3 regions of the Enterobacter sp. MG-EB028 genome follow, and region 2 is predicted to be linked to each of the others. Evidence: predicted binding sites of a transcription regulator. Region 2 holds the regulator's gene; each other region holds the start of a gene.
What was found. Region 2 encodes PhoB, which activates phosphate uptake and scavenging genes when phosphate is short. Its sites were predicted from a motif close to CTGTCATAAAACTGNCNNAT; they were not measured.

Region 1 (10,636 bases), 1.1 Mb from region 2:
TCTCAGGAACTGCTGGAAACCGGTATCAAAGTTATCGACCTGATGTGTCCGTTTGCGAAGGGCGGTAAAGTTGGTCTGTTCGGTGGTGCGGGTGTAGGTAAAACCGTAAACATGATGGAGCTGATCCGTAACATCGCGATCGAGCACTCCGGTTACTCCGTGTTTGCGGGTGTAGGTGAACGTACTCGTGAGGGTAACGACTTCTACCACGAAATGACCGACTCCAACGTTCTGGACAAAGTATCCCTGGTTTACGGCCAGATGAACGAGCCACCAGGAAACCGTCTGCGCGTTGCGCTGACTGGCCTGACGATGGCTGAGAAATTCCGTGACGAAGGCCGTGACGTTCTGCTGTTCGTTGATAACATCTATCGTTACACCCTGGCCGGTACGGAAGTATCTGCACTGCTGGGTCGTATGCCTTCAGCGGTAGGCTACCAGCCGACCCTGGCGGAAGAGATGGGTGTTCTTCAGGAACGTATCACCTCTACCAAAACCGGTTCTATCACCTCCGTTCAGGCGGTATACGTACCTGCGGATGACTTGACTGACCCATCTCCAGCAACCACCTTTGCGCACTTAGACGCAACCGTGGTACTGAGCCGTCAGATCGCGTCTCTGGGTATCTACCCGGCCGTTGACCCGCTGGACTCCACCAGCCGTCAGCTGGATCCACTGGTTGTTGGTCAGGAACACTACGACACCGCGCGTGGCGTACAGTCCCTGCTGCAGCGTTACCAGGAACTGAAAGACATCATCGCCATCCTGGGTATGGATGAACTGTCTGAAGAAGACAAACTGGTGGTAGCACGTGCGCGTAAGATCCAGCGCTTCCTGTCCCAGCCGTTCTTCGTTGCGGAAGTATTCACCGGTTCTCCGGGTAAATACGTTTCCCTGAAAGACACCATCCGTGGCTTTAAAGGCATCATGGAAGGCGAATACGATCACCTGCCAGAGCAGGCGTTCTACATGGTTGGTTCCATCGAAGAAGCCGTGGAAAAAGCCAAAAAACTTTAACGCCTTAATCGGAGGGTGATATGGCAATGACTTACCACCTGGACGTCGTCAGCGCAGAGCAACAAATGTTCTCTGGTCTGGTCGAGAAAATCCAGGTAACGGGTAGTGAAGGTGAACTGGGTATTTTCCCGGGTCACGCACCGCTGCTCACCGCCATTAAGCCTGGTATGATCCGCATCGTTAAACAGTTCGGTCACGAAGAGTTTATCTATCTGTCCGGCGGCATTCTTGAAGTGCAGCCAGGCAGTGTGACCGTTCTGGCCGATACCGCTATTCGTGGCCAGGATCTCGACGAAGCGCGAGCCCTGGAATCGAAGCGTAAGGCTGAAGAGCACATTAGCAGCTCTCATGGTGACGTGGATTACGCTCAGGCGTCTGCGGAGCTGGCCAAAGCGATCGCGAAACTGCGCGTTATCGAGTTGACCAAAAAAGCGATGTAACACCGGCTTGAAAAGCACAAAAGCCAGTCTGGATACCAGGCTGGCTTTTTTTTTGATCCTTAATTCATGATGTAAAAGATGTAGAATTTTAGGCATCAAACGTTTTTACTTCTCTCTCAAACTACCGTCAGGATGCGTATGTCAAACAGTGCGATGAGCGTGGTGATCCTTGCCGCAGGCAAAGGTACCCGCATGTATTCCGATCTGCCTAAGGTGCTCCACACGCTGGCAGGAAAGCCAATGGTGAAGCATGTCATTGATGCAGCGAATGAACTGGGCGCCCGTCAGGTCCACCTTGTCTACGGCCACGGTGGCGATCTGCTTAAAAAGACGCTGGGCGATGACAAGCTCAACTGGGTGCTTCAGGCCGAACAGCTGGGCACAGGCCATGCGATGCAGCAGGCCGCCCCTTTCTTTGCGGATGACGAAGACATCCTGATGCTCTACGGCGATGTTCCGCTGATCTCCGTTGAAACGCTGACTCGCCTGCGTGCTGCCAAACCACAGGGCGGCATTGGTTTGTTGACCGTCGTGCTGGACGATCCAAGCGGTTATGGCCGTATCACCCGTGAAAACGGCAACGTCACGGGTATTGTTGAGCATAAAGATGCCAGCGACGAACAGCGTCAGATTCAGGAGATCAACACCGGTATCCTGATTGCCAATGGCGCGGACATGAAGCGCTGGCTATCGCAGCTCAACAACAACAACGCGCAGGGTGAGTACTACATCACCGACATCATTGCGATGGCGTACCAGGAAGGACGTGAGATTGCGGCGGTTCATCCGGCGCGTATTAGCGAAACCGAAGGGGTGAATAACCGTCTTCAGCTTTCCCGCCTGGAGCGCGTGTATCAGTCAGAACAGGCCGAAAAACTGCTGCTGGCGGGCGTGATGCTGCGCGATCCGGCGCGTTTCGATCTGCGCGGCACCGTGTCTCACGGGCGCGACGTTGAGATCGATACTAACGTTATCCTTGAAGGCAACGTTACGCTGGGTAACCGCGTCAAAATTGGCGCCGGCTGCGTGATTAAAAACAGCGTCATCGGTGACGACTGCGAAATCAGCCCGTACAGCGTGGTGGAAGATGCCCGTCTGGATGCCGCCTGTACCATCGGCCCGTTTGCGCGTCTGCGCCCGGGTGCTGAGCTGCTGGAAGGCGCGCACGTGGGCAACTTCGTGGAAATGAAAAAAGCGCGTCTGGGTAAAGGCTCGAAAGCCGGTCATCTGACCTATCTGGGCGATGCGGAAATTGGCGACAACGTGAACATTGGCGCAGGCACCATTACCTGCAACTATGACGGTGCCAACAAGTTTAAAACCATCATCGGTGATGATGTGTTTGTCGGTTCCGATACACAGCTGGTGGCACCGGTTACCGTGGGTAACGGGGTAACGATTGCAGCCGGAACAACCGTTACGCGCGATATCGCCGATAACGAGCTGGTATTAAGCCGTGTGCCGCAGGTACACAAGCAGGGCTGGAAACGCCCGGTGAAGAAGAAGTAACAACAATATACGCCCCTCACCCTGACCCTCTCCCCATAGGGGAGAGGGGAATTGAACGGTGCGGTGTTTTTCTCCCTCGCCCCTTTGGGGAGAGGGTCGGGGTGAGGGGATAACATAATCCTCCCCCCACAGGCAGTACCCATAAAAATAACCCCACTCTCTACAAGGCTCGGGGCGCCCGGAAAGGGCAAATACAGGTCAGCGACAACGCAGGCATCATGCCTAAATTCGGAATCTAAAATATGTGTGGAATTGTTGGCGCAGTTGCGCAGCGTGATATTGCTGAAATCCTTCTCGAAGGTTTACGTCGTCTGGAATACCGTGGTTACGACTCTGCCGGTCTGGCTGTCGTGGATGCAGAAGGGCACATGACCCGCCTGCGTCGCCTCGGTAAAGTGCAGATGCTGGCTCAGGCCGCGGAAGAACATCCGCTGCACGGTGGTACCGGTATCGCGCACACCCGTTGGGCGACGCACGGCGAACCGTCTGAAGGTAACGCGCACCCGCATGTGTCTGAACACATTGTGGTGGTGCACAACGGCATTATCGAAAACCACGAACCGCTGCGCGAAGAACTGAAAGCGCGCGGCTATACCTTCGTCTCTGAAACTGACACCGAAGTGATTGCTCACCTGGTGCACTGGGAGCTGGCACAGGGCGGTACGCTGCGTGATGCGGTGCTGCGCGCTATCCCTCAGCTGCGCGGTGCGTACGGTACGGTGATCATGGACTCACGCGATCCATCCACGCTGCTGGCAGCGCGTTCCGGTAGCCCGATGGTTATCGGTCTGGGCATGGGTGAAAACTTTATCGCCTCCGATCAGCTGGCACTCCTGCCGGTCACCCGTCGCTTTATCTTCCTGGAAGAGGGGGATATTGCGGAAGTGACTCGCCGCAGCGTGACCGTCTTCGACACCAAAGGCGAGCAGGTGAAGCGCCAGGAGATCGAATCGAATCTGCAGTACGACGCGGGCGACAAAGGCGCTTACCGTCACTACATGCAGAAAGAGATCTACGAGCAGCCAAACGCCATCAAAAACACCCTGACCGGGCGCATCAGCCACGGTGAAGTTGATCTGAGCGAGCTGGGCGCAAACGCGAACGAACTGCTCGGCAAGGTCGAGCATATTCAGATCGTGGCCTGCGGCACCTCCTACAACTCCGGTATGGTCTCTCGCTACTGGTTTGAATCCCTGGCGGGCGTGCCGTGCGACGTGGAAATCGCGTCTGAGTTCCGCTATCGCAAGTCTGCGGTGCGTCGCAACAGCCTGATGATCACACTTTCTCAGTCCGGCGAAACGGCGGATACGCTGGCAGCGCTGCGTCTGTCTAAAGAACTGGGTTACCTGGGCTCGCTGGCCATCTGTAACGTCCCTGGCTCATCTCTGGTGCGTGAATCCGATCTGGCGCTGATGACGAAAGCGGGCACCGAAATCGGCGTAGCTTCCACCAAAGCGTTTACCACTCAGCTGACCGTTCTGCTGATGCTGGTGGCGAAGCTGGCGCGTCTGAAAGGCGAAGATGCTTCCGTTGAGCATGACATTGTTCACGGCCTGCAGGCGCTGCCGAGCCGTATTGAGCAGATGCTGTCTCAGGACAAACGCATTGAAGCGCTGGCGGAAGATTTCGCTGACAAACATCACGCTCTGTTCCTGGGGCGTGGCGATCAATATCCAATTGCGCTGGAAGGCGCGCTGAAGCTGAAAGAGATCTCCTACATCCACGCAGAAGCCTACGCGGCAGGCGAGCTGAAACACGGCCCGCTGGCGCTGATTGACGCGGATATGCCGGTCATCGTTGTGGCACCGAACAACGAACTGCTGGAAAAACTGAAGTCTAACATCGAAGAAGTTCGCGCCCGCGGCGGCGTTCTGTACGTCTTCGCCGACAAAGATGCCGGTTTTGTCAGCAACGACAACATGCACATCATTGAGATGCCGCACGTGGAAGAGGTGATTGCACCGATCTTCTACACCGTTCCGCTGCAGCTGCTGGCCTATCACGTGGCGCTGATCAAAGGCACCGACGTTGACCAGCCGCGTAACCTGGCGAAATCCGTTACCGTAGAATAATCCTTCCAGGCTCCACTATCAGGTGGAGCCTTTTTTAATGACAATCTGTCATTTTCAGCTATTTTTTCAGTGTCACATAAAGAAAATATTACTGAAACCCTGCTGCCATGTTTCAACTTAAATCATTGATAAATATATATAGTTTCCTTTTTCTTTAAGTGAAATTTTCATTGTCATAAAACTGTCATAATTCGTACATTTATCTGTCACCTGTTTGTCCTATTTTGCTCATCGTAGCCACTTAAACAATGATTTACGAAATCCTTGCAGGAGACATTATGAAAGTTATGCGTACCACTGTCGCAACTGTTGTCGCCGCGACCTTATCTCTGAGCGCTTTCTCTGCTTTTGCAGCGGCAAGCCTGACTGGCGCTGGTGCAACCTTCCCTGCGCCGGTGTATGCCAAATGGGCGGATACCTACCAGAAGGAAACCGGTAATAAGGTTAACTATCAGGGTATCGGCTCCTCCGGTGGCGTAAAACAAATTACCGCGAATACCGTTGATTTCGGCGCATCAGACGCTCCGCTGTCTGACGAGAAACTGAATCAGGAAGGCCTGTTCCAGTTCCCAACCGTGATCGGCGGTGTTGTGCTGGCTGTTAACATCCCAGGCCTGAAATCAGGCGAGCTGGTGCTGGACGGCAAAACCCTGGGCGATATCTACCTGGGTAAAATTAAAAAATGGGATGACGAAGCGATCGCTAAACTCAACCCAGGCCTGAAGCTGCCTTCACAGAATATCGCCGTGGTTCGCCGCGCGGATGGTTCCGGTACCTCTTTCGTCTTCACAAGCTACCTGGCGAAAGTGAACGAAGAGTGGAAATCTAAAGTCGGTTCCGGCTCTACCGTTAACTGGCCAACCGGTCTGGGCGGAAAAGGTAACGACGGTATCGCCGCGTTCGTACAGCGTCTGCCTGGCTCTATCGGCTACGTAGAGTACGCCTACGCTAAGCAGAACAACCTGGCTTACACCAAACTGGTTTCTGCTGACGGCAAACCGGTAAGCCCGACCGAAGAGAACTTCGCTAACGCCGCGAAAGGCGCTGACTGGAGCAAATCCTTTGCGCAGGATCTGACTAACCAGAAAGGCGAAGGCGCGTGGCCAATCACCTCCACGACCTTCATCCTGGTTCACAAAGAGCAGAAGAAACCTGAGCAGGGCGCTGAGGTGCTGAAGTTCTTCGACTGGGCATACAAAAACGGCGGCAAGCAGGCTAACGATCTGGATTACGCCAGCCTGCCGGACAGCGTGGTTGAGCAGGTCCGTGCTGCATGGAAAACCAACGTGAAAGACAGCAGCGGTAAAGCGCTGTACTAACAGGATATTTTTGACGAAGATGGCGGGTGGCGCTCACGCTTACCCGCCCTACGGTTCATCCTGTAGGCCCGGTAAGCGCCAGCGCCACCGGGCATATTCGTAAGACGTTTCATAAAGAAGAGTAATTTATGGCTGCAACCAAGCCTGCATTTAACCCTCCGGGTAAAAAAGGTGACATGATTTTCGGCGCGCTGGTCAAACTGGCTGCGCTGATTGTGCTATTGCTGCTGGGCGGCATTATCGTGTCTCTGATTTTCTCCTCCTGGCCGAGCATTCAGAAATTCGGTTTCTCCTTCCTGTGGACCAAAGAGTGGGACGCGCCGAACGACATCTACGGTGCGCTGGTGCCGATTTACGGTACGCTGGTGACCTCGTTCATCGCCCTGCTGATTGCGGTTCCGGTAAGCTTCGGTATTGCGCTGTTCCTGACGGAACTGGCGCCGGGCTGGCTGCGTCGCCCGCTGGGTATTGCCATTGAACTGCTGGCAGCCATCCCAAGTATCGTATACGGCATGTGGGGTCTGTTTATCTTTGCGCCGCTGTTTGCCACGTACTTCCAGGAACCGGTGGGTAATGTTCTCTCAGCCGTTCCGTTTGTGGGAGCCCTGTTCTCTGGCCCGGCATTCGGTATCGGTATTCTGGCGGCAGGGGTGATCCTCGCCATTATGATTATTCCGTACATTGCGGCGGTGATGCGCGATGTTTTCGAACAAACCCCGGTGATGATGAAAGAGTCGGCCTACGGCATCGGCTGTACCACCTGGGAAGTTATCTGGCGCATTGTCCTTCCGTTCACCAAAAATGGGGTGATCGGTGGCGTGATGCTGGGCTTAGGTCGCGCGCTGGGTGAAACCATGGCAGTCACCTTTATCATCGGTAACACCTATCAGCTCGACAGCGCCTCACTCTATATGCCGGGTAACAGCATTACTTCCGCGCTGGCGAACGAGTTTGCCGAAGCGGAATCCGGGCTGCACGTCGCAGCGCTGATGGAACTGGGCCTGATTCTGTTCGTTATCACCTTCATTGTTCTGGCGATTTCCAAGCTGATGATCCTGCGTCTCGCGAAAAATGAGGGGGCACGCTGATGGCAACTCTCGAAATGCAAAGCACCGCACAGCTTGCGGAATCCCGCCGCAAAATGCAGGCGAAGCGTCGTTTCAAAAACCGCATTGCGCTGACGCTCTCCATGGCAACGATGGCATTCGGCCTGTTCTGGCTGATCTGGATCCTGATGTCCACCATCACCCGTGGTATTGATGGCATGTCTCTGGCGCTGTTCACCGAGATGACGCCGCCGCCAAATACGGCGGGTGGTGGTCTGGCAAACGCCCTGGCGGGCAGTGGCCTGCTGATCCTGTGGGCGACGGTCTTCGGTACGCCGCTGGGCATTATGGCCGGTATCTATCTGGCGGAGTACGGGCGTAAATCCTGGCTGGCAGAGGTGATTCGCTTCATTAACGACATCCTGCTTTCCGCTCCGTCGATTGTCGTGGGCCTGTTTGTTTACACCATCGTGGTTGCGCAAATGGAACACTTCTCCGGCTGGGCAGGCGTGATTGCGCTGGCGCTGCTGCAGGTGCCTATCGTCATTCGTACCACCGAAAACATGCTGAAACTGGTGCCGGACAGCCTGCGTGAAGCGGCTTACGCGCTGGGTACGCCGAAATGGAAAATGATTTCTGCGATTACGCTGAAAGCGTCGGTCTCCGGGATCATGACAGGTATTCTGCTGGCTATCGCCCGTATCGCCGGTGAAACGGCACCGCTGCTGTTTACTGCCCTCTCCAACCAGTTCTGGAGTACGGACATGATGCAGCCGATCGCCAACCTGCCGGTGACGATCTTTAAATTTGCGATGAGTCCATTCGCGGAATGGCAGCAGCTGGCCTGGGCCGGGGTGCTGATCATCACCCTTTGCGTACTGTTGCTGAACATTCTGGCGCGCGTCATTTTCGCGAAGAAGAAACACGGTTAATTTTTTACGGCGCGGCAGATCGCGGCGCCGAATGAGGAAATGAGTCAATGAGTATGGTTGATACTGCCCCGGGTAAGATTCAGGTTCGTGATTTGAACTTCTACTACGGCAAATTCCATGCCCTGAAGAATATCAACCTGGATATTGCGAAGAACCAGGTCACGGCATTCATCGGTCCGTCCGGCTGCGGTAAATCCACGCTGCTGCGTACCTTTAACAAAATGTATTCGCTCTATCCGGAGCAGCGCGCTGAAGGTGAAATTATCCTGGATGGCGAAAACATTCTTACCCAGGCCCAGGATATCGCCCTGCTGCGCGCCAAAGTGGGGATGGTGTTCCAGAAACCAACGCCGTTCCCGATGTCCATCTATGACAACATCGCGTTTGGCGTTCGCCTGTTTGAGAAGCTCTCCCGTGCCGATATGGACGAGCGCGTGCAGTGGGCATTGACCAAGGCCGCATTATGGAACGAAACCAAAGATAAGTTGCACCAGAGCGGGTACTCTCTCTCCGGTGGTCAGCAGCAGCGTCTGTGTATTGCGCGTGGTATCGCCATTCGTCCGGAAGTATTGCTGCTGGATGAGCCGTGCTCGGCGCTGGACCCGATCTCAACCGGTCGTATTGAAGAGCTGATCACCGAGCTGAAGCAGGATTACACCGTGGTTATCGTGACCCATAACATGCAGCAGGCTGCACGTTGTTCCGATCACACGGCGTTTATGTACCTGGGTGAGCTGATTGAGTTCAGCGATACGGATGCGCTGTTCACCCGGCCCGCGAAGAAACAAACTGAAGATTATATTACTGGCCGCTACGGTTGATTTGCCTTAGTGCATGTGGAGAAACCATGGACAACCTCAATCTTAATAAACACATTTCCGGCCAGTTCAACGCAGAGCTGGAAAGCATCCGCACGCAGGTAATGACCATGGGTGGCATGGTCGAGCAGCAGCTTTCTGATGCGATTACGGCGATGCACAACCAGGATAGCGAGCTGGCGAAGCGCGTCATTGAAGGCGACAAAAACGTCAACATGATGGAAGTTGCCATCGACGAGGCCTGCGTGCGCATTATCGCGAAACGTCAGCCGACGGCGAGCGACCTGCGTCTGGTGATGGCGATCATCAAAACCATCGCCGAGCTGGAGCGTATTGGTGACGTGGCGGATAAAATCTGCCGCACCGCGCTGGAGAAATTCTCTCAGCAGCACCAGCCGCTGCTGGTGAGTCTGGAATCGCTCGGTCGTCACACCGTGCAGATGCTGCACGACGTGCTGGATGCGTTCGCGCGCATGGATCTGGACGAAGCGGTGCGTATCTACCGTGAAGACAAAAAGGTCGACCAGGAGTATGAGGGCATCGTCCGTCAGCTGATGACCTACATGATGGAAGATTCACGGACGATCCCAAGCGTGCTAACTGCCCTGTTCTGCGCGCGCTCTATCGAGCGTATCGGCGACCGCTGCCAGAACATTTGCGAATACATTTTCTACTTCGTTAAAGGTCAGGACTTCCGCCATGTGGGCGGCGACGAGCTGGACAAGCTGCTGGCGGGTAAAGATCCGAAAGAGTGATTTTACCCTCACCCTAACCCTCTCCCTGTGGGAGAGGGCCGGGGTGAGGGGAAAACTCAGCGAGTAATATCCCATCCGCGCGCCTTCCACAGTTCCGGCAACTGCGCCAGATCGGTAAAGGTCGTTACTTTTGGATGATCGATCGGCCTGTTGTGCGGATCGGCACAGAAGTAAAACACCTCCATCCCCGCATCAATCCCCGACTGCGCGCCCGCAGACGAGTCATCCACCAGAATACAGTTCTTCACGTTGACGTTCATCGCGTTTGCCGCATGGAACATCAGCGCCGGATCTGGCTTCCAGCGCTGGATATCGTAGCCGCTGAACAGTTTTTCCGGGAAATGGTGCAGCATCTCAAGCTTGCCGAGCGAGTGCTGCATTTTGCTGACCGGGCCGTTGGAGACCACACAGATCGGCACCGTCATCGCATCCAGCAGCGCGTTTGCACCTGCAATGACCTCCAGCTCAGAATCGAACAGGCGTGCGACCTCGGCGCGGTACACCGGTTCCAGATCCGCTTTTGCCAGACTGACACCGTGTTCTTTGTTAATGATGTCGATAATCTCGTAGAGCTTTACGCCCTTAAAGCGTTTGAACACCTCTTCGAGTTCCAGCGTAATGCCAAATTCCTGGAACATGGTGACATACGCGCGGGAACAAATGACCTCACTGTCGACCAGCGTACCGTCGCAGTCGAAAAATACCGCTTCAATTCCGGACATGCCTTT
Region 2 (10,636 bases):
CACATCACGAACTGAATGCGCTGCTGCCAATCGAGCGCCAGTTTGGTGACCACTTTACCAGCCTCAATGTGTACGGCGATCTCGTCGCTCACCAGATCCTGCTTCTTCGCGCGGATCACGCCGCCATCTTCCAGCAGGGCTTTCAGCTCGGCCTCGTCCAGGATCTGGAAACCTTGCGCCGCGGTACCGCTGCGGACCCATTCGGTCAGGGTCAGCTCAATCGGCGTTTCCAGCGCCAGCGGAACGACCGGTAAAGAGCCGATGCTTTTACGCAGCAGGGCCAGCGTATCTTCGGCTTTTTTGGCGCTGGAGCAGTCCACCATAATCAGCCCGTTAACGGTATCGATCCACATCATCGTCTGGCTGAAGCGGCTAAAGGCACGCGGCAGCAGAGAGTGCAGCACTTCGTCTTTCAGCGAATCTTTTTCGGTTTTTTTCAGCTTGCGGCCCTGTTCGGCTTCCAGCTTGAAAATTTTTGCTTCAAGCGCCTGCTTAACCACCGGCGTGGGCAGAATTTTCTCTTCTTTGCGGGCGCAGACGATGATTTGACCCGTGCTGCTGGCGTGGGTCAGTGCATCGCTTTGTGAGCCCATTGGCGGAACCCAGCCGGTTTTCGCCATATCCTGGCTACCGCAAGGGGAAAAGCTATAAGCGGCTAACTGTTTTTCCATCTCTTCTGCGCGCAGCGAAACGTCGCGGCTGAGACGGTAAACCATCAAATTTTTGAACCACAGCATGATAATTTCCACGGCCTTGTCGTTAAATCAGCGGGCATGATAACGAATTGTCGCATCGCTTGCATTGCTAATCGGGAAGCGTGCTTCTACTCTGTTGATAATCAAAATAATGAGGAGAGTCTTGTGCGTATTGGGATTGATTTGGGCGGCACCAAAACAGAAGTCATCGCACTGAGCGAGCAGGGGGAACAGCTGTTTCGCCATCGTCTGCCGACGCCGCGCGATGACTATCACCAGACGATCGAGACGATTGCCCGGCTGGTCGATATGGCCGAGCAGGCGACAGGACAAACCGGCAGCGTCGGGATGGGGATCCCGGGGTCGATCTCGCCGTATACCGGGGTGGTAAAAAACGCCAACTCCACCTGGCTCAACGGTCAGCCGTTTGATAAAGATTTAAGCGTGCGCCTGAACCGGGAAGTGCGTCTGGCCAACGACGCTAACTGCCTGGCGGTCTCTGAGACCATCGACGGCGCGGCAGCCGGGGCGCAGACCGTGTTTGCGGTGATTATCGGTACCGGCTGCGGCGCGGGTGTGGCCTTTGGCGGACGTGCCCATATCGGCGGCAACGGCACGGCGGGCGAGTGGGGACACAACCCGCTGCCGTGGATGGATGAAGATGAGCTTAAATACCGCGCCGAGGTGCCGTGCTACTGCGGCAAGCAGGGCTGTATCGAGACGTTTATCTCTGGCACCGGTTTTGCGACCGACTACCATCGCCTGAGCGGTCAGCCGCTCAAGGGGAACGAGATTATGCGTCTGGTGGAAGAACAGGATCCCGTGGCCGAACTGGCGCTCAGCCGCTACGAAATGCGTCTGGCGAAATCGCTGGCGCACGTGGTGAATATTCTTGACCCGGACGTGATTGTGCTCGGCGGCGGCATGAGCAACGTTGATCGACTGTACGCCACGGTACCGAACCTGGTGAAACAGTGGGTCTTCGGCGGCGAGTGTGAAACCCCGATCCGCAAAGCCGTCCACGGCGACTCCAGCGGCGTGCGAGGCGCGGCGTGGTTATGGCCGGAATAAACGCATGTTGTGTTAGTACCCTCTCCCTGTGGGAGAGGGCCAGGGTGAGGGCATCAGACCGAACGATCCCCCCATTTATTCCACCGCAAACACCCTATCCAGCCTGCTATACCCCAGCCCGTTGATTTTCTTCACCTTAATCTGCACCGGAATGCGTTCTTTCATCGCTTCAACGTGGCTGATCACCCCGATGGTTTTTCCAGTGGCGTTCAGCGCGTCGAGCGCATCCAGCGCGGTATCCAGCGTTTCACTGTCGAGCGTGCCGAACCCCTCATCCAGGAACAGGGAATCAATTCGCGTTTTATGGCTCACCAGATCGGACAGCGCTAACGCCAGCGCCAGGCTGACCAGGAAGCTTTCGCCGCCGGAGAGCGTACGCGTATCGCGCACCGCATCGGCCTGCCAGGTGTCGACCACTTCCAGCTCCAGCGCCTCGCTGGCTTTGCGCTGCAGTAGATAACGCCCGTGCAGGCGGTTGAGCTGCTGGTTAGCGAGCCAGACCAGGTTATCCAGCGTCAGCCCCTGCGCGAACTTGCGGAATTTGTCGCCGGTGCTGGAGCCAATCAGCGCGTTCAGATATCCCCAGTCATCTGCCTGGCGCGCGGCCTCTTCAATTTGCAGCATTAACGCCTGCTGATGCTGGCGGTTATCGCTGTCCTGCTTAAGCTGCTGGCGGATCTCGCCCTGATGCGTGGTGTTCTCGCGAAGCCGTTGCGCCAGCTGCTGCAGCTGGCTTTGCAGAGTTGACGCATCCGCATCAAGTTCTTCCGGGCGCAGCGCAAGGTGCGCCTGCAGCTGCTGATTAGCCTGGCCGGAAAGGGCTGCGGCCTGCTGTATCTGGTTTTCCAGCGACTGTTTCAGCTGCTGGAGGTGACTGATAGCGTCGTCGTCCAGCAGGGCCGCAAGGAACGCCTCCCGATCGGCAAAACAGCTCGCTGCGATCGCCGCGGTGAATTGCGTCTGCGACTGCTGCAGGCGCTCGTGCTCCAGCGCTTCCTGCTGCTGCTGGGCGGTGAGCTGGCTTTGCAGCGACACGCATTCATTGTGGATGTCGCGCCAGCCATCAGGAATGGCCGGTTCAGCCTCTTCGCTGTTTGTTGCCGGAAGCGTGTCGAGCAGCGGCTTCAGCGCGTTTATATGTTCCTGAAGCACGCCGTGCTGCGTTTGCTTCTCCTGCCATTGAGAGAATTCCGCTTCGCGGGCGTGCAGCCAGCCGGCTTCATTACCCTCTTCGGGAATGCTAAGCGAGAGTGCGAGCAGGGTGTGTTCCAGCGCCTGGCGGGCGGCCGTCAGCTGCTGCTGATACTGGCGCTCCTGCGCTTCCTGCTCGTTCAGCTGGTTTTGCAGGGTCAGGCGCTGGCTGAGCTGATAAAGCTGCCGCTCGTACTGTTCCTGCTCGTTCATCCATGGCGCGATATCCTCCTGAATATTCAATGCGATATTCAAAGACGCGCAGGCCTCCACCCACGCTTTAGTGAGTGCTTGCTCCTCCTGAGACAAGGCCTGCGCTTCGTCTGTCTCACGCTGGATTTGCTGAGCCAGGGCATTCACCTGCCCCAGCACCAGCAGGCCTTCCTCTTTAAGCGCGGCGACCTCTTTTTCCAGCGCATCACGGCGGCGCTGGTTATCCGTCAGCTCAAGCGACCGGTATTGCTCAACGGCAGGATGGTCACTGGAGCCGCACAGCGGACAGGGTTTGCCTGCCTCAAGCTGTGAGCGATAGCTTTCCAGATCTTTAATCGTCGCTTCACGTTCGCACAGGGCCTTCAGGTCCAGATAGTGCTGGTGTTTCTCTTTGTACCGCTGGCGGCGCAGCGCCAGCGTTTCATTGAGCTTGCTCTGCTCAGCCTGGGCTTTTTGCGCGCTTTCACCGCTCTGGCGCAGGCGTTTTTGCAGCGGCTGATAGCGGGCATGGAGCGACGTCAGCTGCTGACGCAGCGTTCGGGACCGGGACTGCTGCTCCATGGCCGCGCTGACCTCATCCGCCGTCAGCGTCAGCGTATTTTCCGGCATCTCCGCCAGCTTCTGACGTAGCTCAGTCATCCGCGCAGCAAGTGCGGCGAGCTGACTTTTGTCACGGTTTAGCTGTGAGAACTGGGCGCGCCAGCCGGCAATTTCCTGTCCCAGCAGGCGATAACGCTCGTGCTCCGCCAGCCACTGCGCCAGTGCCGTCAGTTCGGCCTGTAGCCGCTCATGGGTACGCAGGGCGGTATTGCGGATCCGCGCGCGCAGTGCGGTTTTAGTCTGTAAGCGAGTATTTACTTCGTTAATTCGCTGCTGGGTTTGCGTCAGACGTGAGGTTTGCTCCTGCTGGTGCTCCCAGAGCGGACGAAGCTGGGCGGCGGGCAGAGCAAGCTGGAGCTTTGCCAGTTCCGGCGCCGCGTTCGTTAGCGCCTGTTGCGCCTGCTGCTGCAGGGCGGTGACGCGCTGCTGCTCCTGCACAAGCTCGTCATGGCGCGTAAGCCACTGAAAATCTTTCTGCTGTCGCTGCTGTTGGGCCAGCAGGGTTTTCTCTTCGTCAGTAAGTGCCTGCAAACTTTGCTGCAACTGCTGCTGTTGCGCTTCGCTGAGCAGCACGACGCCCGCCGCCTGCGCCTCGTACTTTTCCAGCACGCCGCGTGCAGCTTTGTGTTTTTCAAACACCATGGCGGAAATCTGACCGTAGATCTCGGTGCCGGTTAGCTCTTCCAGCAATTCTGCGCGATCGCCCGGTTTGGCATTAAGGAAGGCGGCAAACTGCCCCTGCGAGAGCAGCATCGAGCGGGTAAAGCGGCCGTAGTCCAGCCCGGTGAGCGCCGCGGTTTGCTCCAGTTTATCCGAAACTTTATCGGCCAGAATCTTGCCGTCCTCGCAGCGGGCCAGCTCCACGCGCGGTGCCTGTAAGTTCCCGTCCGGCTGGTTGCGCGCCCGGTTCTGGCTCCAGAAGGCGCGATAGGCAACGCCTTTCACCTCAAACTCCACTTCCGCCAGGCACTCGGCGGTGTCGCGCGTCATCAGGTCGTTTTGCGCCTGAGAGACTTTATTCAGGCGCGGCGTTTCGTGGTAGAGCGCAAGGCAGATGGCGTCGAGCAGGGTGGTTTTGCCCGCACCGGTTGCGCCGGTGATGGCAAACAGGCCGTTGCTGGCAAACGGCTCTGCGGTGAAGTCAATTTTCCACTCGCCCTTGAGGGAGTTGAGATTTTTCAGACGCAGGCTCAGAATTTTCATGCGTTTTCTTCCTCGTCATTGAGGGCGTGCAGGGTATGGCTGAACAGCTCGTTGAGCCGGACGCGCTTCGCATCATCGATCTCTTCCTGCGACAGGCGGCGTTCAAATACCTCTTCTACCCGCAGTTCACTGAGGGTTTCGCGCTGGGTGCCGAGCAGAATTTTCTCGCGCTGCTCGCGGCTGCGGCGCACCAGCAACACCTCTACCGGCAACTCTTCGGTCAGCGCCTGAATTTTCCGCTGTATATCGTGGAGATAGTCGTAGGTGGTGATTTCGATATCCAGCCAGACGGGCGGGTTAAGCTCCGCGCCGCGCCACTGCTCAAGCTGGGCGGTAATGGCGTCCAGATCGCCCTTCAGCACCGCCAGCGGCTGGGTGACCGGTACCTCCAGCGTCTCGACGGCGCTGAGTTTACCCTCGCTGAAGCTCACCAGATGCACGGACTTGGCTTTCCCGGTTTCATCGAAGCTGAGCGAAATAGGGGAACCACAGTAGCGGATATGCTCGCAGCCGCCGATGACCTGGGCACGGTGAATGTGCCCGAGCGCGATGTAGTCGGCTGGCGGGAAGTTTTGCGCCGGGAACGCATCCAGCGTGCCGATATAGATCTCGCGGACAGCGTCACTTTTACTGGCCCCGACGGTGGTGAGGTGCCCGGTGGCAATGACCGGAATGGCCTGTTCACCGCGCAGGGCGCAGGCATCGGCATGCTGCTGGTGGTAATAATCGGTGATGGCCTGTAATAAATGCTGCTGCTTTTCCGCACCCGACAGCCCCGCCTGGCTTTGCAGGATGTCGCGCGGCCGTAAAAACGGAATGGGGCACAGTACCGCCCCCGGGGTGCCGTCGCGTTTTTTCAGGATCTGGGGCGCGTGCCCGGCGCTGGCGACCACGGTGGTATTGAGAAACGCCAGGATGTCGCGGGATTCATTGAGCGTCGCGACGGAATCATGGTTGCCGGCAACAATCACCAGATGACAGCCGGTCTGCTGCAGGTTGACCACGAAGCGGTTGTACAGCTCACGCGCATAGCTGGGGGGCGAGCCGGTATCAAAGATGTCACCCGCCACGATAATCGCGTCCACCTCGTGCGTCCGGGCCGTTTCCAGCAGCCAGTTCAGGAACGCTTCATGTTCAGCCGCACGGCTTTTGCTGTAAAAATTTTGACCCAGATGCCAGTCCGAGGTGTGAAGTATGCGCATAGGAGATCCGTGGCGAAAAACGATGCGGGCGATTATAAACTGTCAGGGAGAGGAAAATAACCGCTGTAATAAAACAACAGTTTGCCATTTGTAGTGGTACTGTTTTTCATAAATCTGTCATAAAACTGACGCATAATGGCGCCGCATTACAAACTTGTAACTTAAATAAGATAAGACAGGGCAAAGTATGGCGAGACGTATTCTGGTCGTAGAAGATGAAGCTCCAATTCGTGAAATGGTGTGCTTCGTGCTCGAACAAAATGGCTTCCAGCCGGTTGAAGCGGAAGATTATGACAGCGCGGTGAACCAGCTGAATGAACCCTGGCCCGATCTGATTCTGCTTGACTGGATGTTGCCCGGCGGCTCCGGACTGCAGTTTATCAAACACCTGAAGCGTGAAGCGCTGACCCGCGATATTCCGGTTGTGATGCTCACGGCGCGCGGAGAGGAAGAGGATCGCGTGCGCGGTCTGGAGACCGGCGCGGACGATTACATTACCAAGCCTTTCTCCCCGAAAGAGCTGGTTGCGCGCATTAAAGCCGTGATGCGCCGAATTTCGCCGATGGCGGTGGAAGAGGTGATCGAAATGCAGGGCCTCAGCCTTGACCCCACCTCACACCGCGTGATGACCGGCGAAAACCCCCTCGACATGGGGCCTACCGAATTTAAACTCCTGCACTTCTTTATGACCCATCCGGAACGCGTTTACAGCCGCGAGCAGTTGCTGAATAACGTCTGGGGAACTAACGTGTATGTCGAAGACCGGACGGTTGACGTACATATCCGCCGCCTGCGAAAAGCGCTGGAACTGAGCGGCCACGATCGCATGGTACAGACGGTCCGCGGCACGGGTTATCGTTTCTCGACCCGTTTCTGAACAATGACAGGAGTGTGACGCGTGCTGGAACGTCTGTCATGGAAAAGGCTCGTCTTTGAACTGATCTTATGCTGTATTCCGGCCCTTCTTCTGGGGGCCTTTCTTGGGCATCTGCCGTGGTTTCTGCTGGCGGCGGTCACCGGGCTGTTAGTCTGGCATTTCTGGAACCTGCTGCGTCTCTCATGGTGGCTGTGGGTTGACCGCAGCATGACGCCGCCGCCGGGAAGCGGCAGCTGGGAGCCGCTGCTGTACGGTCTGCACCAAATGCAGATGCGTAATAAAAAGCGCCGTCGCGAGCTGGGAAGCCTGATCAAACGCTTTCGCAGCGGTGCAGAGTCGCTGCCGGATGCGGTGATCCTGACGACCGAAGAAGGAACGATCTTCTGGTGTAACGGCCTGGCGCAACAGCTGCTGGGTCTGCGCTGGCCGGACGATAATGGTCAGAACATCCTCAACCTTCTGCGTTATCCCGAGTTCACGCTGTATCTGAAAAAGCGTGATTTTACCCGTCCCCACAATCTGAAGCTGAATAACGGTCGCCATCTGGAAATCCGCGTTATGCCCTACAGCGATCGCCAGTGGCTGATGGTGGCGCGCGACGTTACCCAGATGCACCAGCTGGAAGGGGCGCGTCGTAACTTCTTCGCCAATGTGAGCCACGAGCTACGCACTCCGTTGACCGTGCTGCAGGGCTACCTGGAGATGATGCAGGAGCAAACCCTGGAAGGCGCGCCGCGTGAAAAAGCGCTGCACACGATGCGTGAGCAAACGCACCGTATGGAAGGGCTGGTGAAACAGCTGCTGACGCTCTCGAAGATTGAAGCGGCGCCGTCGCTTGCGCTGAATGACACCATAGATGTGCCAATGATGCTGCGCGTCGTTGAGCGTGAAGCGCAGACGTTAAGCCATAAAAAACATCAGCTGACCTTTGAGGTCGACAATACGCTGAAGGTGCTGGGCAGCGAAGATGAACTGCGTAGCGCCATCTCCAACCTGGTGTACAACGCGGTAAACCATACGCCGGAAGGGACGGATATCGTAGTGCGCTGGCAGCATACGCCGACAGGCGCCGAGTTTAGCGTGGAGGATAACGGGCCGGGGATTGCCCCGGAGCATATTCCGCGCCTGACCGAGCGTTTCTACCGGGTGGATAAAGCGCGATCCCGGCAAACGGGGGGGAGCGGACTGGGGCTGGCGATTGTGAAACACGCGGTGAATCACCATGAAAGCCGTCTTGATATCCAGAGTACCCTGGGTAAGGGAACCCGCTTCAGTTTCGTTATCCCGGAACGATTAATTGCCAAAAAGAGCGCCTGACGGCAGGTATGTCATTTTACCTTTCCACGGGTCAGCGTTTGCTGGCCCGTTTGCTTTGCAGTCAAGCGAAACGCGTGTGAATTTTATACGGCTGTCTGTTTTTTGTTCGCATGATTAGCCATGGGTTTTTCTTATAATTAGCGTATTGTGCTGGAGTATATTTTCATGCTGGCATATTGTTCTGGTTTTACGATCCCACCTTGCCTTTAAACGTTATAAGCGTTTAAATTGCCCCCCAGATACTGTCAGACCGACTGTATTTGCGTGGTAAATCGAAAAACTATTCTTCTCCACGCCAGGACGGGAGCATTTCCCGCTGAAATTGAGCAAATTTTCGGCTGTATCGTCCCGTCAGGGGAATCGAAAATCTCAACGTTTTCAACACCACATCCACAGGCAGTAAGGTTTTATGACCCATCACTTAAAATCGCGTGACATTATCGCGCTGGGCTTTATGACATTTGCGCTGTTCGTTGGCGCAGGCAACATCATTTTCCCTCCAATGGTTGGCTTACAGGCGGGTGAACACGTCTGGACCGCCGCGTTTGGTTTCCTGATTACTGCCGTGGGTCTGCCGGTCCTGACCGTTGTCGCGCTGGCGAAAGTCGGCGGCGGCGTGGATAGCCTCAGCACCCCGATTGGTAAAGTGGCGGGCGTACTGCTGGCTACCGTCTGCTATCTGGCCGTTGGCCCGCTGTTTGCGACCCCGCGTACCGCGACCGTTTCCTTCGAAGTAGGTATTGCTCCTCTGACCGGCGACGGCGCGATGCCGCTGTTTATCTACAGCCTGATTTACTTTGCCATCGTGATCCTGGTTTCCCTCTATCCGGGCAAGCTGCTGGACACGGTCGGTAACTTCCTGGCACCGCTGAAAATTGTGGCGCTGATCGTGCTGGCCGTGGCGGCCATCATCTGGCCAGCCGGTCCAATTAGCGACGCGATGGACGCCTATAAAAACGCCGCGTTCTCTAACGGCTTTGTGAACGGCTACCTGACGATGGATACGCTGGGCGCGATGGTGTTTGGTATCGTTATCGTTAACGCCGCGCGTTCCCGCGGTGTGACCGAAGCGCGTCTGCTGACCCGCTATACCATCTGGGCTGGCCTGATGGCCGGCGTGGGGCTGACGCTGCTGTATCTGGCACTGTTCCGCCTGGGCTCTGATAGCGCGATGCTGGTTGATCAAAACGCCAACGGTGCGGCTATCCTGCACGCTTACGTTCAGCACACCTTCGGTGGTGCGGGCAGTATGCTGCTGGCGGCACTGATCTTCCTGGCGTGCCTGGTAACCGCGGTTGGCCTGACCTGCGCCTGCGCAGAGTTCTTTGCGCAGTATCTGCCGCTCTCATACCGTACCCTGGTGTTTATCCTCGGTATCTTCTCCATGGCGGTGTCCAACCTCGGTCTGAGCCACCTGATTCAGGTCTCGATTCCGGTGCTGACGGCGATTTATCCGCCGTGCATCGTGCTGGTGGTGTTGAGCTTCACCCGTCCGTGGTGGCATAACTCCTCACGAATTATTGCGCCAGCCATGTTTATCAGCCTGATTTTTGGTATCCTTGACGGGATTAAAGCATCAGCGTTCGCTGAAATTCTGCCAGCCTGGACACAGCGTCTGCCGCTGTCCGAGCAGGGCCTGGCCTGGCTGATGCCTACCGTTGTTGCACTGGTTCTGGCGGTTATCTGGGATCGTGCTGCAGGGCGTCAGGTCGCATCTAACGCTCATTAATCAACGGCAACAAACTGTTTAACCACGGGGCTTAAGGCCCCGTGGTTTTTTGTTTTTTTCGTGTTGAATGGCAAGATTTAAATGGAAAGCACTAACAAACTTAAACGTGGATTGAGCACGCGCCACATCCGCTTTATGGCGCTGGGCTCTGCTATCGGCACCGGTCTTTTTTATGGCTCGGCAGATGCCATCAAAATGGCCGGTCCCAGCGTTCTGCTGGCGTACATTATCGGCGGCGTGGCGGCGTATATCATCATGCGCGCCCTCGGCGAAATGTCGGTTCACAACCCGTCTGCCAGCTCCTTCTCCCGCTACGCGCAGGAAAACCTCGGCCCGCTGGCCGGGTTTATCACCGGCTGGACCTACTGCTTTGAAATTTTGATTGTGGCGATTGCCGACGTGACGGCATTCGGCATCTATATGGGCGTCTGGTTCCCGGCGGTGCCGCACTGGATTTGGGTGCTGAGCGTGGTGCTGATCATTTGCGCCGTCAACCTGATGAGCGTGAAGGTGTTCGGCGAGCTGGAGTTCTGGTTCT
Region 3 (10,636 bases), 470 kb from region 2:
TTGCAGTTCCGGGTAATTACGCTGTACCTGCGGCGACAGGGTGATGGTTTTCGAGATCCAGCGCGATAATAGCCCCGACACAAAGGCCGCAACGCCGATAATCGCCAGGCTTTTGAACGTCGCCCCCATCATAAATTTCAGGCTATTGCCCGGGTCAAACAGCGAGAAGAAGCACAGCACAATAAAGTACGCGCTTGCCAGCCAGTGCCACACCAGCGCGAAGGCGCGAATAAACAGGCTGAAGAAGGAGAGGGAGCGGTCGGCCAGATGCAGCAGACTCTCGGTGATCGCCTTTTTATTGTGAAAGATAAGGTACAGAGACCAGACGGTTATACAGAGCATGATCAGCACGTTCGCCAGTGCGCCAAACTGCACGTTAACCTGGTTGGAGATAATCGGCACGGCAACCAGCAGGCCGTAGCCTATCAGGCCGCTGAGGACGCTTAGCCGCACGGCCCAGTATTTCGCGCTGTCGTCGCTGATATTGAAAGGGCGAAGCTCAGGCACGCGCGGGCAAAAGATGACGCGCAGCACCGCTTTAAAAAATTCGATGAGCGCAAACGCATTCAGGAAGAGCGCCTGCTGGAAGGCAATGGTTTTGTTGCCTGTATTTAGGCGATCCGCCAGCACCTGACCGACAAACAGCGTTAATGCCAGCAGCAGTAAATCGATGATAAACGCTCCGGCAACCATAGCGGGGAGGTGCAGCCAGCTGTTTCTATGCTGGTTCTTTTTCCGCCCCCAGTGGCCCATCCTGCGGTACAGCGGCCAGGCGCACAGGCGCACCAGCCAGTAAAAAATAAACACGGCCGCGGCCAGCATCAAAAATTGGGTGGCGGCGGCGGTAAAGGTTTGCGGGTTAAACGCCTTGTGCTGGGATCCCATCAGGTTGCGGTAGAGCTGGGCAAAGCTCGCGGAAAGCGCTTCACCGTAACGGCGGCTCACGTCGGTGACGTTTTCCAGCACCGTTTTTTGTTCCTCCACCTGCGGCGGGGTGAGGGTCGGAACGGTTTCCTGCGGCGGCGTGGCGGCGGCTTTGCGCAGCTGCTCGATGAGTTCCTTTCGGGAGGCGTCGTTTTCAAGAACGTCGGCAAGCGCGCTGTAAGCCGCTTTTTTTTGTTCAGCATCCGGTTCCGGAGGAGGAGAACTTTGCTGGGTCGCGGTCGCTCCGGTGGTGACACCGGGTATCGCCACGGCGAGCGATGGCGCACTAAACAGGCTTATCAACAGCAGCAGGATCCAGGGCACGGCGTCCTCCGACAAAAATATCGTGCAAAATGATAAGTATAGAGGGCGAGGGGAGGAGGGGCGTTTTTGGGAACAATCTGGCGTAAAAAAGCCGGGCAAGCCCGGCTTGGTGTAAAGCGAGGGATCAGGAGACGTGCTGCAGGAACTCCTGTAAACGCTGGCTCGGCGGATTCGCGATCAGCGCCTGCGGGTTACCGTCTTCCGCGATACGGCCTTTATCGATGAAGATCAGGCGGGAGGCCACTTTCTCAGCAAAGCCGATTTCGTGGGTCACGATAACCATGGTCATCCCTTCTTCCGCCAGATCCTGCATGACTTTCAGCACCTCGTGGCGCAGCTCCGGGTCGAGTGCGGACGTCGGCTCATCAAACAGCATCATCTTCGGTTTCACCGCCAGCGCGCGCGCAATTGCCACGCGCTGCTGCTGGCCGCCGGAAAGCTCGGAAGGGTAGTGGTGCGCACGCTCCGCCAGGCCAACCTTCGCCAGCAGATCTTTTGCCAGCGCTTCCGCTGCCGCTTTGTTGGCACCGCGCACGCGCAGTGGGCCAAACATTACGTTTTCCAGCGCCGTCAGGTGCGGGAACAGGTAGAACTGCTGGAACACCATGCCCGCTTCCTGGCGAATCAGACGCTCGTCCACTTTCGGGTCGTTCACCTTCAGACCGTCAACGATCAGATCGCCGCTGGTGATCTCTTCCAGCTTGTTAATGCAGCGCAGCAGGGTGGATTTACCGGAGCCGGATGGCCCGATAATCACCACCACTTCACCCTGCTTGATGTTCAGATCGATATTGTGCAGCACCTGGGTTGGGCCAAAGTGCTTGGAAACGTTTTTAAATTCAATCACAGGATTTTCATCCTTCTTTCAAGACGACGCAGAACGAAGCTTAGAACCAGCGTAATGATCAGGTAGACAACGGCGACCGCACTCCAGATTTCCAGCGCGCGGAAGTTGCCTGCAATAATTTCCTGGCCCTGACGGGTCAGTTCGGCCACGCCGATAACGATGAACAGCGACGTATCTTTAATACTGATGATCCACTGGTTACCCAGCGGTGGCAGCATGCGGCGCAGCGCCAGCGGGAGAATAACGTGGCGGATCGTTTCGCGACGAGAAAGACCTAACGCCAGACCCGCTTCGCTGAAACCTTTATGAATCGACAGAACCGCACCGCGGGTGATTTCCGCAATGTAGGCGCCTGAGTTGATCATAATGGTCACGACGGCTGCGCTGAACGGGTCGATGCGCAGGTCGGTGAACGCCATGGGCAGGGCGAAGTAGATGAACATGACCTGCACAACAATAGGCGTGCCGCGGATCACTTCGATGAAAACCAGCGCGATGTGGTTTGCAATCCAGCCACCGTAGGTGCGGGCGAAACCGGCGACAAGACCGATAATCAACCCGCCAACCAGACCGAGGACCGAAATCCACAGGGTCATTTTAGCGCCTTCAAGCAAGAGTGGAATGGCAGGCCAGATGGCGCTCCAGTCAAACTGCATGATAATTTCCTGTTACTGTTACCGTGTTTCAAAAATAGCAGGGGCGAAAGGCCGCCCCTGAGTGAACGTCGTTTTTACGTCTTATTATTTAGGCTCGGTACCGAACCATTTTTTGTAGATCTCGTTGTAGGTGCCGTTCTCTTTCAGTGTCTTCAGCGCGCCGTTAACTTTCGTGCGCAGATCGTCGCTGCCTTTCGGGAACGCGATACCGTACTGCTGAGCTTCCAGAGAGTCACCCACGGCTTTGAACTTGCCGTTACCTGCCGTTTTGATGAAGTACAGGATGTTTGGCGTATCGTGCAGAACAGCGTCAGCACGGTTGGTGCCGAGTTCCATGTACGCGTTGTCGATGTTCGGGAACTGACGCAGGTCTTTGGTTTTAATGTTCGCTTTCGCGTAATCCACAGAACCGGTACCGCTCTTCACCGCGACCACTTTGCCGTCGAGGTCTTTCACGCTTTTAACGTCGTTGTTATCCGCTTTGACCATCACCAGCAGGCCGCTCTTGTAGTAGCCGTCAGAGAAGTCGATCGCTTTTTTACGTTCTTCGGTAATGGTGATACCCGCCAGCGCCAGATCGACGTTTTTGGTTTGCAGTGCCGGGATGATGCCGCTGAAGTCCATTGGCTTCAGGGTGTAGTCCAGTTTGAGTTCTTTGGCGATAGCGGCCCACAGATCAACATCAAAACCAACGTATTTATCACCCTGCTTAAATTCAAACGGAACGAACGCCGTGTCGGTCGCCACAACCAGTTTGTCGGCAGCCTGAGAGGACACCGCAAAAGCCAGGGTAAGTGCAGCCAGTGAAACTTTTAATACAGACTTCATAGCATTTCCTTTTATATCCACGGGGCGATCCCCTGCGAGAACGACTGGCACAATGAAAAAATCGTGCCAACTTTTCAAGCTGTTGTTTTGCAAAGGGGATGGAGTCATGCATTGCACAAAAAACGTGGCAATGATGTCGTGTTGCACCAGGATGGAGCACCGTTTTGGTGCACTTCGTTTGGGTCAACTGACGGGGAGATATTTAGCGTAAATTCTGACGAAAAAACAATCTTCCATTAACGGTTGTGTGAGGTGATTATTACAATTTCTTCACTTTTGCACCGTATCAGGCAAAAACTGTGCACCATAGATGTGCAAAACCCTCACCAGAGGCGAGGGTTTGATAGAAAAGTCGTATGAATTATTCGATGTTAGATTCGATAAACCACAGGAACTGATCCAGGTCGCGGGACGCGGCGGTGAAGATGTCTGCGGTATCTTCATCTTTGGCTTCGCTAATCGCTTTGCGCACGTCATTGGCCACAATCGCGTAGCGGTCCGCCAGCTCTTTCAGGTGATCCTGAACGGTATGAATATCCAGCGGGTAGCTTTTCAGTGGCGTTTTGCTGTTGATCACCTGCGTGGTCCCAAGCGCGACACCACCCAGCTGTACGGCACGTTCAGCCATCGTATCGAGGTGTGTCACCAGTGCTGTGCGGAAGCCATCCAGCATTTCATGAACGGCAATAAAGTTTGCACCGCGCATATTCCAGTGGGCCTGTTTGGTGATCAGCGAAAGATCGATGAACTGGATCACCTGGCGATTCAGCAACTCAATGGTCGCCTTTTTGTCGCTATCCGATACATCGTTACGGGTATAAAGCAGATTAGACGCTTTCGTTTTCACCAGTTTAGCGGTACTCATAATCTCATATCCTCTTGATGTTTATGTCCCAGGTAATTACGGAACTAAGTATAGCACCGGATTTTTTCTCTGCGGTCTGGCTGTGCCTATCGGTTTAATAGTAAGAAGGAGTTTGATAATTTAATTGCTTGAAATGAATGGGTAATTTTGAAATTGATACAGATCAATCTTAATTCACCGGAAGGGGAACAGGTGGGAAAGGATATTTCGATAATATGACCAGGTATGTAAGAAATTATAACGTATGAATTTCTGGCCTTTATTCTGCATGGCCGTGAAGCCATGCAGAATATATGGCATTAGCTGATGTCGATTTTCTCTACTTTGGGCTCCGGGCGCATGGTGAGCGTTGAACCCATTGACGCCGCGATAATTGAGCAGAGCGCCAGCGTCTGGGTAAACGTCAGCGTTTCGCCCAGGAACACCATCCCGGAGATCGCCGCAAGGGCGGGCTCCATGCTCATCAGGGTGCCAAATATGCGCGTCGGCAGACGCGTCAGGGCGATCATCTCCAGAGAATAGGGGAGAGCCGTTGAAAGAACAGCGACCGCCAGCCCGATGGGCATGACTGACCATTGCCAGATAGACTCCGTGGCCTGCGCCATACCGATCGGCACAAAAACGATAGCCGCAATCACGGAACCCAGGGCAACCGTTGCCGGGCCATGTTCTTCACCCGCGCGCTGCCCGGTGAGGATATAGACAGCCCAGCAGGCCCCTGCTCCCAGAGCCAGCGCTGCGCCCGTGAGATCAATCTCAGAGACATTCTGGCCGAGCGGCAGCAGGAACCATAAGCCCAGAACGGCCAGCACGACCCAGATAAAATCCACCGGACGACGGGAGGAGAAAAGCGCCACCGCCAGCGGGCCGGTAAACTCCAGCGCGACGGCGATCCCGAGCGGAATGGTCTGGATGGAGAGGTAGAACATATAGTTCATTGCCCCGAGGGAGAGACCATAAAAAAGCAGGGGGAGACGCTGCTCTTTTTTGAAGCGCAGACGCCAGGGTTTGAAAATGACCACCAGTATCGCCGTGCCCAGCACGATACGCAGGGCCGTCACCCCGGGGGCACCCACCAGAGGAAAAAGCGATTTTGCCAGCGAGGCACCGCTTTGGATAGACAACATGGCAATGAGTATGACGGCTACCGGCAACCAGACCGACGACGTGCGGGATAACCCAGGCATCCTTTCTCCTGTCAGCTAATGTCAAATGGAGTAAAGGTTGCAGTGTAAAGGAAATATACAGCTACGGTTGAGACTCTGTTGAAAAAAAAGGCCCGTGAAATCCGTAAAATGGTTAAGCGCTGGTGGATTTATCGCCTGAAAGATTAGGAATAATCTGGATGAATGTAACGGCGCAGACGCGCAATATGGGCGTTTAGTAGGAAAAATCGCATGTGATTTGAAAGAGTTAGCTGATGTTGGAAACGTTCTGTTACAGGAAAGGCCTCATTAGACATCACGAATCACAAAGAGTTTCGCAAATTTTTTTGATATATTTAAAACTTACGGACTTACTTGAAGCACATTTGAGGTGGTTATGAAAAAAATTGCATGTCTTTCAGCACTGGCCGCTGTACTGGCTGTTTCCGCAGGTACCGCTGTAGCTGCTACTTCTACTGTAACCGGTGGTTACGCTCAGAGCGATATGCAGGGCGTGATGAACAAAACCAACGGTTTCAACCTGAAGTATCGTTACGAGCAGGATAACAACCCGCTGGGCGTGATCGGTTCTTTCACCTACACCGAGAAAGATCGTACTGAAAACGGCGCATACAACAAAGGCCAGTACTACGGTATCACCGCTGGTCCAGCTTACCGTCTGAACGACTGGGCAAGCATCTACGGTGTTGTAGGTGTTGGCTACGGTAAATTCCAGCAGACCGAAAACCAGGGTCTGAACCGCACTGCAAGCACCAGCGACTACGGCTTCTCCTATGGCGCAGGCCTGCAGTTCAACCCAATCCAGGACGTGGCTCTGGACTTCTCCTATGAGCAGAGCCGTATCCGCAACGTTGACGTTGGCACCTGGATCGCGGGCGTAGGTTACCGCTTCTAATCACTCCGGTGATGAAATAAAAAATCCGCCCAATGTGGCGGATTTTTTTTTTGCCTTTTCCCTCTCCCTGCGGGCTGAGGAATCCCCAGTAATTTTTAAGCAGAAGCAATAAGGTTGTTTCAGAACGATTTAAGGTTTTCAGCGACGCCCTGGTCCGGCTGTAAATCGCCGAAGCGTTTCCGTAAGGCCGGGGCGAGGCGCACGGATGCGCCGAGAGGGCGTGGCCTGCAGGGATGCAGGCTCATGCCCGACCCGATAGCCTGAAGGAATAAGCTGAGGGCACCGCGAAGCGGCGATTTACCGCCGGGAGCCCGGGTCGCCAGGGCGGTGGCGATTGAGCCGCCCTGGCACGTTCACCGGTCATGTCCTTACAGAGTAGCAAGGAACATAAAGTGAACGGAATGACCACCGGAGCCGTAAGTTCCCCTCACCCCAGCCCTCTCCCTCAAGGGAGAGGGGGGCGTCCATGCAAACATTATTTTGTGGGGATCCCTCAGCCCTGTGGGAAAGGGCCAGGGTGAGGGCATCAGACCGCACGAGACGGCAGAAACTACTTACTCTTAATATCAAAAATATCCGTACCCAGATGGTTGTAGTCAACTTTCTGTAACTTGAAGTTGGTAACGTACACTGGGGGCGCTTTCTTGTTGGAGATAAACGGGTAACTATTTTTTATCTCTTTGGCCTTAATCCCCGTCCACTGTGAGAAGAACTGCAGGAAATCATTCGCCGAGCGCCGCGCTTTAATGACGCGATGCGTTTTATCATCACTCGACAGCACCATAAACGGCACCTGGAAGTTCTGCTGGAACTGGTCGTCGTGCGCCAGATACTGGACTTCTTTGCCACGCTCTTTAAACGCCAGCCCGTGATCCGAGAAATAGACCACAGAGAAGCTTTCGCCCGTGTTGCGCAGCTGATCATACAGCTTGCTGAGAAGATCGTCAGTTTGCGTCATGGTGTAGAGATAACAAGAGGTCTCTTTTGACTGCACAAACTCTGCGTATTTCCCGCCAGTGCGATCGCAGGCCTGCGGGTGCGATCCCATCAGGTGGAGAACAATCAGCTGAGGCTGGGTGCGCGGGGTAGCAAAGACCTGCGCCGTCATCTTCAGCAGCGCCTCGTCTTTGGTGTTTTTGTCGGCTTCAAAGTCGCCGCTCTTCAGGAACTGCACTTCGTCAGCACGCTTAGCAATACTGGCGATGGCCGTGTCGTATTCGCCAATTTGCCCCTGATTGGAGAACCACCAGGTCTGAAAACCGGCGCGGTTGGCCAGCGTAACAAAATTATCCTGATACTGAGGTTTGCCATCCACCACGCGGTTCAGCGTCAGGCCAAGCGATTTCTGCGTCGAGCCGCTGGCCGCAACATAATCGGTAAACAGGGTGCCGTTGACCGAGCTGGCAAACGGCGTGTTATTCCAGTGCCCGCCGAAGGCACCCAGTGCGTCGCGACGTGCGCTCTCGCCAATCACCACCACGTAGGTATGATATTTCGGCTTAACCGCCAGCACGTTCCAGGTGTCTTTCATATTGGAAAGTTCAGCCATGCGCGCCTGCTCGTCGAGAACCTCTTTATTGTTGACAACGACGTCTTTAACGAAGCGGAAAACCGGATAGCCGATATTGATGAGCCTTAGCTTACCGTCCCAGGGAATATTCTGGATGGGGGCGACGAACGCCACGGCAAGGCTGAAGACCAGACAGAGTATTTCGATTTTACCCCAGGATTTTTTCTCGCCCGACCGACGGCGGATGGCGATAACGCCCAACGCGAAGATGAATAACCCTACCACGTAGCTGTACCACGGGAAGATCGTCAGGATCTCCGTCGACTCTTCCATGTTGGTCGAGTGCAGCGCCAGCAGGGTATTAAAGTTTGGCGAGCCGTAGGCCTGACCAAACGGGAAATACATCGCAGCAACCAGCGAACAGACCCCCACAAACGCTTTCTGCACGCGCGGGGCACTCCTCCACAGTACGTGGAGCACACAGGTGAAAGCCACCGCATAAAGCAGGCTGAAGGGATAGCCGAGCGCAAAGTTAATCAGCAGCGACTGCAAAAAGTAAAATCCCGTCCACGGGCTTAACCGGCTGCGGGTAACGATGGTATCTATCAGGGTTACATTCATAGGTCACTATCACAAAAACGCCATGTGCTCACCCTGGCGCCAAGGGTCAAAGCCTGCCGGACAGTGCGTGGAAAGGGAATGAGAGGTCCGCTTCAGCGAGCCGCAAATTGTGCAGGGCTGCAAGAAGATAGTGCGAGCGTGAATTAAGGTCAACAGTTGCTAAACAGATGTTTTGCGAAGGGGGCTGCAAATCCGCAAAAATAATCGGGAATTGGTCAGTTTACAGCGGAAATGTGACAGAAAAATGAAGCGGCGTACCGCAACGCCGCTTAGTGGGAAGGTTTGTCGTCCTGATGCGGTTTGTTGTTAAACATATCGCACAGCATGTTCAACAGCATTAAGCGCACTTTAAAAGGAGAGTGGGTAAACACGGTCATACACCTCTTGAATTCGTTCATAAGACCTCCTGATTTTTGATCCCTTCGATCCGTGAAGGGTGACTGCATTACATACAGATATAGCACAGGCTATATTGTATAGCTATGGCTATTTCGTTAATTTTTTGTGCTTGCAGAGCTATGGTTTACAATGTGCGCTCTCGATACCGGGCGCTGGAAGCGTCACCCCACTGAGGAAGTACAATGAACCGTCGTGCAGGTAAGCCAACAATGAGGAAAACGACGCAACTGGTGAATGTTGAAGAACATGTCGAAGGTTTTCGCCAGGTCCGTGAGGCGCACCGGCGTGAACTAATTGATGATTATGTTGAGCTGATTTCCGATCTGATCCGCGAGGTCGGGGAAGCGCGTCAGGTTGATATGGCCGCCAGGCTGGGGGTTTCGCAGCCGACGGTCGCGAAAATGTTAAAACGTCTGGCCTCGGTGGGCCTTATTGAAATGATCCCCTGGCGCGGCGTGTTTCTGACGCCGGAAGGGGAGAAGCTTGCGCAGGAGAGCCGCGAGCGTCACCAGCTTGTCGAGAATTTTTTGCTGGTGCTGGGCGTCAGCCCGGAAATTGCCCGCCGGGATGCGGAAGGAATGGAACACCACGTTAGCGAAGAGACGCTGGTGAAGTTTCGTGAGTTTACCCTTAAATATGGTCCCTCCGCTGAATGAAAATCCCTGGACTGCAGGCCCTGTCACGCGATCGTTTCTTCCATCTCTTATTAATTATTGGCGCAGCGTTAAGCCTGTTTGTGCCGTTTGCGCCACAGGCCTGGTCTGCGGCGATTGACTGGCGCACCATCATTACCCTGAGCGGGTTAATGATGCTGACCAAAGGGGTCGAGCTGAGCGGCTATTTTGACGTGCTGGGCCGTAAAATGGTGCGCCGTTTTGCCACCGAGCGCAGGCTGGCCCTGTTTATGGTGTTCTCCGCTGCGGTATTGTCAACGTTTCTGACCAACGACGTGGCGCTGTTTATCATCGTGCCCCTCACGCTCACGCTGCGTAAGCTGTGCGAGATCCCGGTCAGCCGCTTGATCATCTTTGAAGCGCTCGCCGTTAACGCGGGTTCTCTGTTGACCCCTATCGGCAACCCGCAAAATATCCTCCTCTGGGGACGTTCCGGTCTGTCGTTCGCTGCCTTTACCTGGCAGATGGCGCCTCTCGCGCTGGTGATGATGCTGTCGCTGTTGGCAGTGTGCTGGTTCGCGTTTCCGGATAAAAAGCTGCAATACCATAGCGGGACCACGGGCCCGCAGTGGCAGCCGCGGCTGGTCTGGAGCTGCCTCGGGCTGTATATCGTCTTTCTGTTTGCCCTGGAGCTGAAGTACGAGCTGGCGGGCGTCCTGCTCGTCGCTGCGGGCTTTGTCGTACTGGCACGGCGCGTGCTGGTGAGCGTGGACTGGACGCTGCTGCTGGTCTTTATGGCGATGTTTATTGATGTGCATCTTCTTATCCAGCTTCCGGTACTGCAAAACGTTCTGCACAGCGTCAGCGGCTTGTCGCAGCCGGGGCTGTGGCTGACGGCGATTGGCCTGTCGCAGTTTATCAGCAACGTGCCTGCCACCATTCTGCTGCTCAACTACGTTCCGCCGGACACGCTGCTGGCCTGGGCGG

Region 1: the regulator PhoB is predicted to act here: its motif matches at 5,209-5,228, upstream of pstS (phosphate ABC transporter substrate-binding protein PstS).
Region 3: the regulator PhoB is predicted to act here: its motif matches at 8,643-8,662, upstream of ACR42C_RS07285 (phosphoethanolamine transferase).

What each region holds. Positions count from the first base shown of each region.
Region 1 is NZ_CP195079.1:4,854,808-4,865,443, forward strand. It holds gene atpD (F0F1 ATP synthase subunit beta) at 1-1,017, shown strand, start outside; gene ACR42C_RS22970 (F0F1 ATP synthase subunit epsilon) at 1,038-1,457, shown strand; gene glmU (bifunctional UDP-N-acetylglucosamine diphosphorylase/glucosamine-1-phosphate N-acetyltransferase GlmU) at 1,596-2,966, shown strand; gene glmS (glutamine--fructose-6-phosphate transaminase (isomerizing)) at 3,209-5,038, shown strand; gene pstS (phosphate ABC transporter substrate-binding protein PstS) at 5,317-6,357, shown strand; gene pstC (phosphate ABC transporter permease PstC) at 6,486-7,445, shown strand; gene pstA (phosphate ABC transporter permease PstA) at 7,445-8,335, shown strand; gene pstB (phosphate ABC transporter ATP-binding protein PstB) at 8,383-9,156, shown strand; gene phoU (phosphate signaling complex protein PhoU) at 9,183-9,908, shown strand; gene yieH (6-phosphogluconate phosphatase) at 9,965-10,630, opposite strand.
Region 2 is NZ_CP195079.1:1,056,439-1,067,074, forward strand. It holds gene rdgC (recombination-associated protein RdgC) at 1-737, opposite strand, end outside; gene mak (fructokinase) at 861-1,766, shown strand; gene sbcC (exonuclease subunit SbcC) at 1,842-4,973, opposite strand; gene sbcD (exonuclease subunit SbcD) at 4,970-6,175, opposite strand; gene phoB (phosphate response regulator transcription factor PhoB) at 6,363-7,052, shown strand; gene phoR (phosphate regulon sensor histidine kinase PhoR) at 7,074-8,369, shown strand; gene brnQ (branched-chain amino acid transporter carrier protein BrnQ) at 8,779-10,098, shown strand; gene proY (proline-specific permease ProY) at 10,180-10,636, shown strand, end outside.
Region 3 is NZ_CP195079.1:1,530,792-1,541,427, forward strand. It holds gene ybiO (mechanosensitive channel protein) at 1-1,248, opposite strand, end outside; gene glnQ (glutamine ABC transporter ATP-binding protein GlnQ) at 1,373-2,095, opposite strand; gene glnP (glutamine ABC transporter permease GlnP) at 2,092-2,751, opposite strand; gene glnH (glutamine ABC transporter substrate-binding protein GlnH) at 2,836-3,579, opposite strand; gene dps (DNA starvation/stationary phase protection protein Dps) at 3,941-4,444, opposite strand; gene rhtA (threonine/homoserine exporter RhtA) at 4,744-5,631, opposite strand; gene ompX (outer membrane protein OmpX) at 5,987-6,505, shown strand; gene ACR42C_RS07285 (phosphoethanolamine transferase) at 7,056-8,636, opposite strand; gene mntS (manganase accumulation protein MntS) at 8,906-9,034, opposite strand; gene mntR (manganese-binding transcriptional regulator MntR) at 9,218-9,691, shown strand; gene ACR42C_RS07300 (anion transporter) at 9,688-10,636, shown strand, end outside.